DNA from 2 places in the Microbacterium sp. JAI119 genome. Region 2 is predicted to be linked to the other one. Evidence: riboswitches for the same ligand, from Rfam matches in the RefSeq annotation. Region 2 holds a riboswitch; the other holds the start of a gene.
What was found. Region 2 has a riboswitch for thiamine pyrophosphate ahead of HDC31_RS01750 (ECF transporter S component). Riboswitches for the same ligand answer to the same signal wherever they lie in the genome.
Positions count from the first base shown of each region.

Region 1: linked by a shared signal. The riboswitch ahead of thiM (hydroxyethylthiazole kinase) and the one ahead of HDC31_RS01750 (ECF transporter S component) in region 2 are both predicted to bind thiamine pyrophosphate.

Region 1 covers NZ_JACCCK010000002.1:15,015-19,341, reverse strand. The annotation lists gene HDC31_RS10905 (DUF402 domain-containing protein) at 1-721, shown strand, start outside; gene HDC31_RS10900 (NAD-dependent epimerase/dehydratase family protein) at 718-1,680, shown strand; TPP riboswitch at 1,687-1,781, shown strand; gene thiM (hydroxyethylthiazole kinase) at 1,772-2,620, shown strand; gene HDC31_RS10890 (bifunctional hydroxymethylpyrimidine kinase/phosphomethylpyrimidine kinase) at 2,617-4,327, shown strand, end outside.
Region 2 covers NZ_JACCCK010000001.1:388,115-392,441, forward strand. The annotation lists gene HDC31_RS20460 (D-alanyl-D-alanine carboxypeptidase family protein) at 1-1,414, opposite strand, end outside; TPP riboswitch at 1,496-1,605, shown strand; gene HDC31_RS01750 (ECF transporter S component) at 1,598-2,254, shown strand; gene HDC31_RS01755 (ABC transporter ATP-binding protein) at 2,257-3,708, shown strand; gene HDC31_RS01760 (energy-coupling factor transporter transmembrane protein EcfT) at 3,705-4,327, shown strand, end outside.

The sequences.
Region 1 (4,327 bases), on a different contig from region 2:
GAGAATCCTCCCCCAGGGCACTCCGGCCGCCGTCCCCGACGGGGCGCGACCGCTCGGCGAGGGGCCGTTCCTCGAGCCCGGCGCACAGATCGACTGGCACTATCGGAAACCGGGGTGGCAGCCGGGAGAGCCGTCCAGGATCTCGCCGATGCGCGTGGTCCGTGATGATGAGCGCGGTCTCGTGGCCTGGCTCGCTCCGGGGACCCTCCAGGAGGCGCCGGGATCCAGCGACGGTCAGCGCGTGCGGGAAGTGCCTCTCGCCCGGCGCTGGCTCGAGCCGCGGACGCGCATCGTGGAGCGCTGGCGGGGCAACGGGGTGCTGTGCATCGCCCCTGCGGGGATGCCGTGGTCGATCTGGCTGTTCTGGAGCGACACCACCGGGCCGGACTGGGCGTTCTCCGGGTGGTACGTGAATCTCGAGAACGCGCATCTGCGGACAGACCGGGACACCTTCTCGTCCGACCATATCCTCGACGTCGAGATCGATCCGGCGGGCGGCATCCACCTCAAGGACGAGGATGAGCTCGTCGCCGCGATCGCCCAGGGACGGCTCAGCTCCGAGCAGGCCGCGCAGATCGAGCGGCACGCGGACGCGGCCATCGCGTCGTTCGAGGCCGACGACTGGCCGTTCGACTCCGCGTGGACCCGCTGGCGGCCCGACCCCGCCTGGACGGTTCCGGTGCTGGCAGGCCTTGACCGGTTGGGTGCAGGCACACCATGACGGATGTTCTGATCCTGGGCGGCACCGGGTGGCTCTCCGGGCGCATCGCCGGTCACTGGCGCGACCACGGAGCCACGGTCACCTGCCTCGCTCGAGGCACACGGCCCGCGCCGGAGGGAACGGTCCTGGTGCGTGGCGATCGCGAGGAGGCTTCGACCTACGCCGACCTCGCACGACGGGAGTGGGACCACGTCGTCGACATCTCCTCCCAGGCGGCGCATGTCGATCGGGCAGTCGAGATGCTGGGCGATCGAGCGGCACGATGGACGTACGTGTCATCCGTGTCGGTGTACTCCGATGACGAGACGGTCGGTGCGGACGAATCGGCTCCACGACACCCGGCGGCGGTTCTCGGCGACGAGTACGAGTACGCGGCGCAGAAGGTCGCCGCCGAGGACTCCGTCGCCCGATTGGGGGAGCGGGCACTCGTGGTGCGTCCCGGCCTGATCGTGGGCGACGGAGACCCGAGCGACCGCTTCGGCTACTGGAGTGCCGCGTTCGCTCGTGCCGACGCTGACGCCGTGCTGCTGCCCCCGCTGGACGGGCGGAGCGCTCAGTTGATCGACGTCGACGATCTGGCGGAGTACGTCGTCACCGCGCGAGGCAGCGGAGCCGTCAACGCCGTCGGCGACGAGAGGCCTCTCGCGGATGTGCTGCGGATGGTCCGCGCTGCATCCGGGCACACCGGGGCGACCGTCGTCGCGGACGAGGAGTGGCTCATCGCGCGTGACGTGGACCACTGGGCCGGCCCGCACTCCCTGCCGCTGTGGCTCCCGCCCGAGATGACGGGATTCATGACCCGCTCGAACGCGGCATTCCATGAGACCGGTGGGATGCTCCGTCCGCTCGTCGACACGATCGAGCGCGTGCTCGCCGACGAACGGGAGCGCGGACTCGACCGCGAACGACGTGCCGGGCTCACGCGGGCGCAGGAGCGGGCGCTGCTGGCCGATCGATAGACTGCGGACAGTGACACGGGGTGCCGCGATCCGCGGCTGAGAACAGACCCGTCGAACCTGATCTAGTTCGTACTAGCGAAGGGATGTCGCGATGAGCGATCTTCTGCGTCCTGATTCCACACACGATCTCGCCGAAAAGGCTGCGGTGCTGCTGGGGGTGTTGCGTGAGGCGCCACCGCTGACGCACTGCATCACCAATGCCGTGGTCACCGGCTTCACCGCCAACGTGCTGCTGGCGCTCGGGGCTGCTCCCGCCATGGTCGACATCGTCGGGGAGGTCGGCATGTTCGCCGGTGTCGCCTCGGGGATGCTGGTCAACCTGGGGACGCCCACCCCGGAGCAGCGCGCGGCGACTCTGGAAGCCGTCACCGGTGCGAGGGCAGCCGGTACGCCCTGGGTGCTCGACCCCGTCGCGGTCGGTGCGCTCCCGGTGCGCACCGCACTCGCGCGTCAACTCGTCGAGCAGCGTCCGACCGCGATCCGCGGCAACGCCTCGGAGGTGCTGGCTCTCGCGGGGCTCAGCGCCGGTGGGCGAGGTGTGGATTCCACCGACAGCACCGAGTCCGCGGCCGAGGCCGCATCGGCGCTGGCTCGGACGACACGCGGTGTGGTGGCCGTGTCCGGCCCGATCGATCTGCTCACCGACGGCGAACGCGTGCTGCGGTTGTCCAACGGGCACGAGCTGCTCACGAGGGTCACGGGCGGCGGTTGTGCTCTGGGCGCGGTGATGGCGGCCTTCCTCGGCGCTGCGCGGGCGACAGGGCACGACGCGCTCACGGCGGTCGCGTCGGCGAGCCTCGTGTACACGATCGCGGCGGAGCAGGCAGCGGAGCGGTCCACCGGGCCGGGGAGCTTCGCCGTCGCGCTGCTGGATGCCCTCGCCGCGGTGGATTCCGCTGACATCAGGGTCCGTGCCCGCGCCGAAGGCGGTGCCCTGTGAACGCCGACCTCTCGCTCTACCTCGTCACGGATGCGGAGCTGTGCGGAGACCGGGGCGTCGTCGAGACCGTCCGGCACGCGGTGGAAGGCGGGGTGCGCATCGTGCAGCTGCGCGACAAGGACGCGACCGACGAGGAGACGGTCGAACAGCTGGTCGCGCTGTCGCAGGCGATCGACGGTCGGGCGCTGCTCGTGGTGAACGATCGGCTGGGCGCGGCCGTGGCTGCTCGTGAGCGTGGAGCCAGGGTCGATGGCGTGCACCTCGGTCAGGGCGACGCCTCGGTGCTGCGCGCCCGTGAGGCACTCGGACCCGACGCGTTGATCGGCCTCACCGCCAACACCGCCGCGCACCTCGACGCGCTGCGGGCCCTCCCAGCCGGGACGGTCGACTACCTCGGGGTCGGCGTCATCCGTCCCACCTTCACGAAGCCGGATCACCCCGTCCCGCTGGGCGTGGAGGGATTTCGCGACTTCGCCAGGCGCAGCGCACTCCCGTGCGTGGCGATCGGCGGTGTCCACATCGACGACACCGAGGCCCTTCGCGATGCCGGTGCGGCGGGGGTGGCCGTGGTCTCGGCGCTGTGTGCCGCCGACGATCCGGCCGCCGTAGCGACGCGGTTCCTGCGGCGCTGGCGCTCCGGGGGTGTACCGCGAGTGCTCAGCATCGCCGGGAGCGACCCGTCCGGAGGTGCGGGCATCCAGGCCGACCTCAAGTCCATCGCCGCGAACGGCGGGTACGGGATGGCTGTGCTCACGGCGCTGACCGCGCAGAACACGCAGGGCGTGCGCGCTGTGCACGTGCCGCCGGTCGACTTCCTCCGCGCGCAGCTCGATGCCGTGTCGGACGACATCGTGATCGACGCCGTGAAGATCGGGATGCTCGCCGACGCCGAGGTCATCCGCGCAGTGGGGGCGTGGCTCGACCGCGTGCGCCCGCCTGTCGTGGTGCTCGATCCCGTCATGGTCGCGACCTCCGGCGACCGGCTGCTGGATCCGGAGGCGGAGCGGGCACTGCACGGACTCCTCGCGCGGGCGACTCTGGTCACTCCGAATCTCGCCGAACTCGCGGTGCTCGCCGGTCGGGAGATCGCCGACTGGGAGGATGCCATCTCCGCGGCGCACGAGCTGTCCGCCCGGATCGATGCAGCCGTCCTGGTCAAGGGCGGCCATCTCGTCGGGGATGAGGCCCCCGATGCGTTGGTCGACGCAGCGCGCGGTCTGCGCAGAGACTTTCCAGGACGACGGATCACGACAGGAAACACCCATGGCACCGGCTGCTCGCTGTCGTCCGCGCTCGCGACCCTGCTCGCGCGGGGGCACGACGCAGAAGCGGCCGTCGGCGCCGCGCGCATCTGGCTTCGCGAAGCCCTGCGGGCGGGGGACGCGTTGCGCGTCGGCGGTGGGCACGGGCCGATCAACCACTTCTCCGGACTCTGGGAACGGGCGGGAACAGAGGCCCGTCCGATCGCGGACGACATCGCGGCGGACTGGTGGCACGACATCAGGGAGATCCGCACCGCGATCGACGAGCTGCCCTTCATCCGCGCGCTCGCCGACGGGACGCTGGAGCGCGGACCGTTCCTGTCCTATCTCGCCCAGGACGCGCTGTACCTGCGCGAGTACGCCCGTGTGCTCGCGGAAGCGTCCCGGCTCGCGCCGACATCCGATGAGCAGGCGTTCTGGGCGGAGTCGGCCCGCGGTTCGATCG
Region 2 (4,327 bases):
CGACCTGCTCGCCCCACGGAGTCGTGACGCTGCCGACCACGGTGTCCTTCGCGACGGCCGGCGCCTGCGCCTCCAGTGCGGATTCCGCCTCGGCGAACAGGGAACGCGTGAGAGCGAGTCGCTCGTCGTCTCCGGCTTGATTCAGCGCCGCGGCGAACAGGTGCACCGTGGTGTCACCGATCACGAGGTCCTTCGCGGTGAGAAGGTTCCAGCCGACCAGGGTGCCGGTCTTGATGCCGACGACACCGGGATCGTCGAGCATGCCGTTCGTGTTCACGACGGTGCCCGCACCCGGGAGGTCGACGGACTTGGTGCCGACGATCTCGGCGAAGACCGGGTTCTGCATCGCACGCTCGCCGAGCGCCACCAGGGCCTCGGGCGTGGCCACGTTGCGCTCGTCGAAGCCGGAGGGGGTCACCACGGTGATTCCGGTCAGGCCACGTTCGCGCAACCACACCTCTGCAGCCCTCGCGAACTCGCGCTCGGAGCCCCAGATCTCGGTCGCGAGCCGATCGATGTAGTTGTTCGCGGAACCCATGAGCGTCCCCTGCAACAGCTGGTACTCCGTGAGGACTCCGCCGATGGGCACGTCGAGGGCGGATTGGTCACTGCGCCGGTAGTCCCAGTACTTCACGCTGTCGGCGCGGGTGAACGAGAACTCGGGTCCTTGCTCCCCGACAGCGAGCGGCATGCGGTCGAGCACCATCAGACTGCTGACGACCTTGGTGATGCTCGCGATGCTCACGGCGTCGGGCACCGAAGCCGCCGTCGTCATGCCCGCGATGCCGACGGCACCCGCACCCTCGGTCGGCCAGGTCACGGCGGCGGCAGCGGCGGGAGTCGTCGCGAACTCGACCGACTGCACCGTCGGCGGCACCTCGTGGAGGGGCCAGAGCAGTGTGGTGCCGGCGTAGACGGCGACGAGACCGGCGAGCGTGGCCAGCGGGACCAGGACACCCGGGCGGGCGATGGCGGGGCGAAGACGCGCACCGCGCAGCAGACCGCTCGATCGCTCGGCCTCCGAGGTGTCGTCGAGAGTGGCCGTGGCGGTGTGCTCGGCGACGGTCGCGGCGTCCACCCAGGTGAGAGCGGTGGCCGTCGTGGTGTCGTCGGCCCACTGGGGCGCGGCTGTCTCCGACGCGGTGAGTTCGCCGGAAGGATCCGGGACCGTGCGGTCGCGAGGGATGAACGGCGGCTTCGTCAGCGCGGGGGTGGCCGGTTCCGGGGCGCTCACGGCCTCCGGTGGAACGACGGGCTCCGGGTCTACGACCGTCCCCGGAGCATCCGCTCCAGGCGACGTCTGCTCGGCCGTCAGCACCGATCCGCCTGTCGCGGTGTCGGCGGTGTCGGCGGGGGCAGGGCCGTCGTCGCCGACGACGCCCGTCGCCTCGTCGGCGGGATCTGATGCGGTCACTCGTTTACGGTACCCAATCCCGCGCGTGTTCCGCGGCGCCGGGCCCTGTCGCCACGGGGGTGTCGCCGACGGTAGGATCGTCAGCACAACCACGGGAGTCCGGCGAGCCGGGCTGAGAGGGAGCGAATCGCGCTTCGACCGTCGAACCTGATCTGGGTCATGCCAGCGCAGGGAGGAGTTCAGATGAGTACGCCCACGTCCGCATCCACGCAGCAGGCATCCGCCGCCGCACAGGATCCGCACCGCACATCGATCTGGCGCTGGCGCGTCGTCGACATCGTCGTTGCCGCCGTCCTCGGCGTCGCGATCGGCCTCGTGTTCTGGGGATGGAACACGATCGGCTACGCCTGGTTCGGTGCGGCCGATGCTCTGACGCCGGGACTGGGCGGTATCGCCGTCGGCATCTGGCTGCTGGGCGGCGTCGTCGGCGGCCTCGTCATCCGCAAGCCCGGTGCGGCGCTGGTCGTCGAGCTCGTCGCAGCGATCGTGTCGATGCTGATCGGAAACGTGTGGGGCGTCTCGACCGTGCTGTCCGGCATCGTGCAGGGACTCGGCGCGGAGATCATCTTCGCCCTGTTCTTCTACCGGCGCTTCGGGATCGCGGTCGCCGCGCTCGCCGGTGTCGGTGCAGCGGTGGCTGCCTGGGTGTTCGAGCTGTTCTACGGCAGCTCACCCAACATCCTGAAGTCCGTCGAGTTCAACACGATCTACCTGGTCAGCGTTGTCGTCTCCGGGGCGATCCTGGCGGGTGTCGTCGGTTGGCTGCTGGTGCGCGCCTTGGCCGTCACCGGTGCACTGAACCGCTTCGCCGTCGGGCGAGAGCACGTGCGCGAGGTCTGACCGTGACCATCGCCGCCCCGGCCCGCGTGCAGGCTGCGGGCTGGGGCTGGCGGTACGCCGGTCGGAAGCTCCCCGCCGTCGAGGACGTCTCGTTCTCGATCGAACCGGGTGAGCGGGTGCTGCTGCTCGGCGCCTCCGGTGCCGGGAAGTCGACGCTGCTCGCGGGCCTGGCCGGGGTCCTCGGCGGCGACGACGAAGGGGTGCGAACCGGGTCGCTGCACATCGACGGTGCCGCCCCCGAATCCCGGCACGGTCAGGTGGGCCTCGTCCTGCAGGACCCCGATGCGGGGATCGTGCTGTCGAAGGTCGGCGACGACGTGGCGTTCGGGTGCGAGAACCTCGGTGTGCCCGCATCCGAGATCCCCGGTCGCGTCGCGGAGGCGCTGGATGCCGTCGGGCTCGATGTGCCGCTGCAACGCCCCACGAAGGCCCTGTCGGGCGGACAGAAGCAGCGACTGGTGCTCGCCGGTGTGCTCGCGATGCGCCCAGGGCTGCTGCTGCTCGACGAGCCGACGGCGAACCTCGACCCCGAGGGTGTGCGCGAGGTGCGGGCGAGCGTCGAACATGCCGTCGCCTCCACCGGTGCGACGCTGATCGTCGTCGAGCACCGCACACCGATCTGGGTCGATCTGATGACGCGGGTGATCGTGCTCGCGGCCGACGGCGGACTGCTCGCCGACGGGGAACCGGCCCAGGTGTTCGCGGCATACGGCGATGTGCTGGCGGACGCCGGGGTGTGGGTGCCCGACCGGGGGATCGACCTGCCCGTGCTGGAGCAGGTGTCGGCACCGGACGCGCTCATCGCGTCCGCCCTGACGATCGGACGGGAGCACGGAGCGCCGGTGCAGCGCGGGCTCGACCTGCGCGTGCCGCGGGGGAACGCGACGGTGATCACCGGGCCGAACGGCGCCGGCAAGTCGACGCTCGCCCTCACGCTCGCCGGGCTCATCCCGGAGCAGGCGGGAGAGGTGCGGTCGGCACCGGAGCTGGCGGGGCGCAAAGGCACGCGCCCCATCCGCTGGACCTCGCGCGAGCTGCTCACCCGCATCGGGATGGTGTTCCAGGAGCCGGAGCACCAGTTCCTGGCCCAGACCCTTCGCGATGAGCTCGCGGTCGGACCGCGGGCACTCGGCTGGGATCAGGCGAAGACGGATGCGGTCGTTGACGGTCTTCTCGAACGCCTGGGCCTCGCCCCGCTCGCCCTCGCCAACCCGTTCACGCTCTCCGGAGGGCAGAAGCGGCGGCTGTCGGTCGCCACCGTGCTGGCCGGGGCGCCGGAGGTCATCGTGCTCGACGAGCCGACGTTCGGACAGGATCGCCGCGGGTGGATCTCGCTCGTCGCCCTGCTGCAGGAGGAGATCGCGCGTGGCCGGTCGATCATCGCGGTCACGCACGACGACGCGGTGATCCGACACCTGGGCGGTCATCGCATCGAGTTGGGGTCGTCGTCGTGACGGCGACCGAGACCGTGCGCCCGGTCTGGCTCGACGGTGTGAACCCGGTGACGAAGCTGCTGCTCGCCCTGCTGCTGTCCGTGCCGCTGTTCGCCTCCATCGACATCACGAGCGCGCTGGCAGCGATCGTCCTGCAGCTGCTCTGCTTGCCGTTGACGGGGCTGCGTCTGTCGACGGTGCTGAAGCGCCTGCTGCCGATCGCGATCTTCGCCCCCATCGCCGGTGTGAGCATGCTGCTGTATGCGGAACCGGCAGGGCGCATCTACTGGACGTTCGGCTTCGCGACGATCAGCGACGACTCCATCACGCTCGCGATCGCGGTGAGTCTGCGAGTGATCGCGCTCGGACTCCCCACGATCCTGCTGTTCGGCGGCACCGACCCGACCGAGCTCGCCGACGCGTTGGCGCAGGTGGCCAAGCTCCCGAGCCGCTTCGTGCTCGGCATCCTCGCGGGAACGCGCATGCTGGGGCTCTTCCTCGATGACTGGCGCACCATGAGCCTGGCCCGTCGCGCGCGCGGTGTGGGCGACCGGGGTGTGCTGCGACGGTTCTTCTCGATGGCGTTCGTGCTGCTCGTGTTCGCGGTGCGGCGCGGCTCGAAGCTGGCGCTCGCGATGGA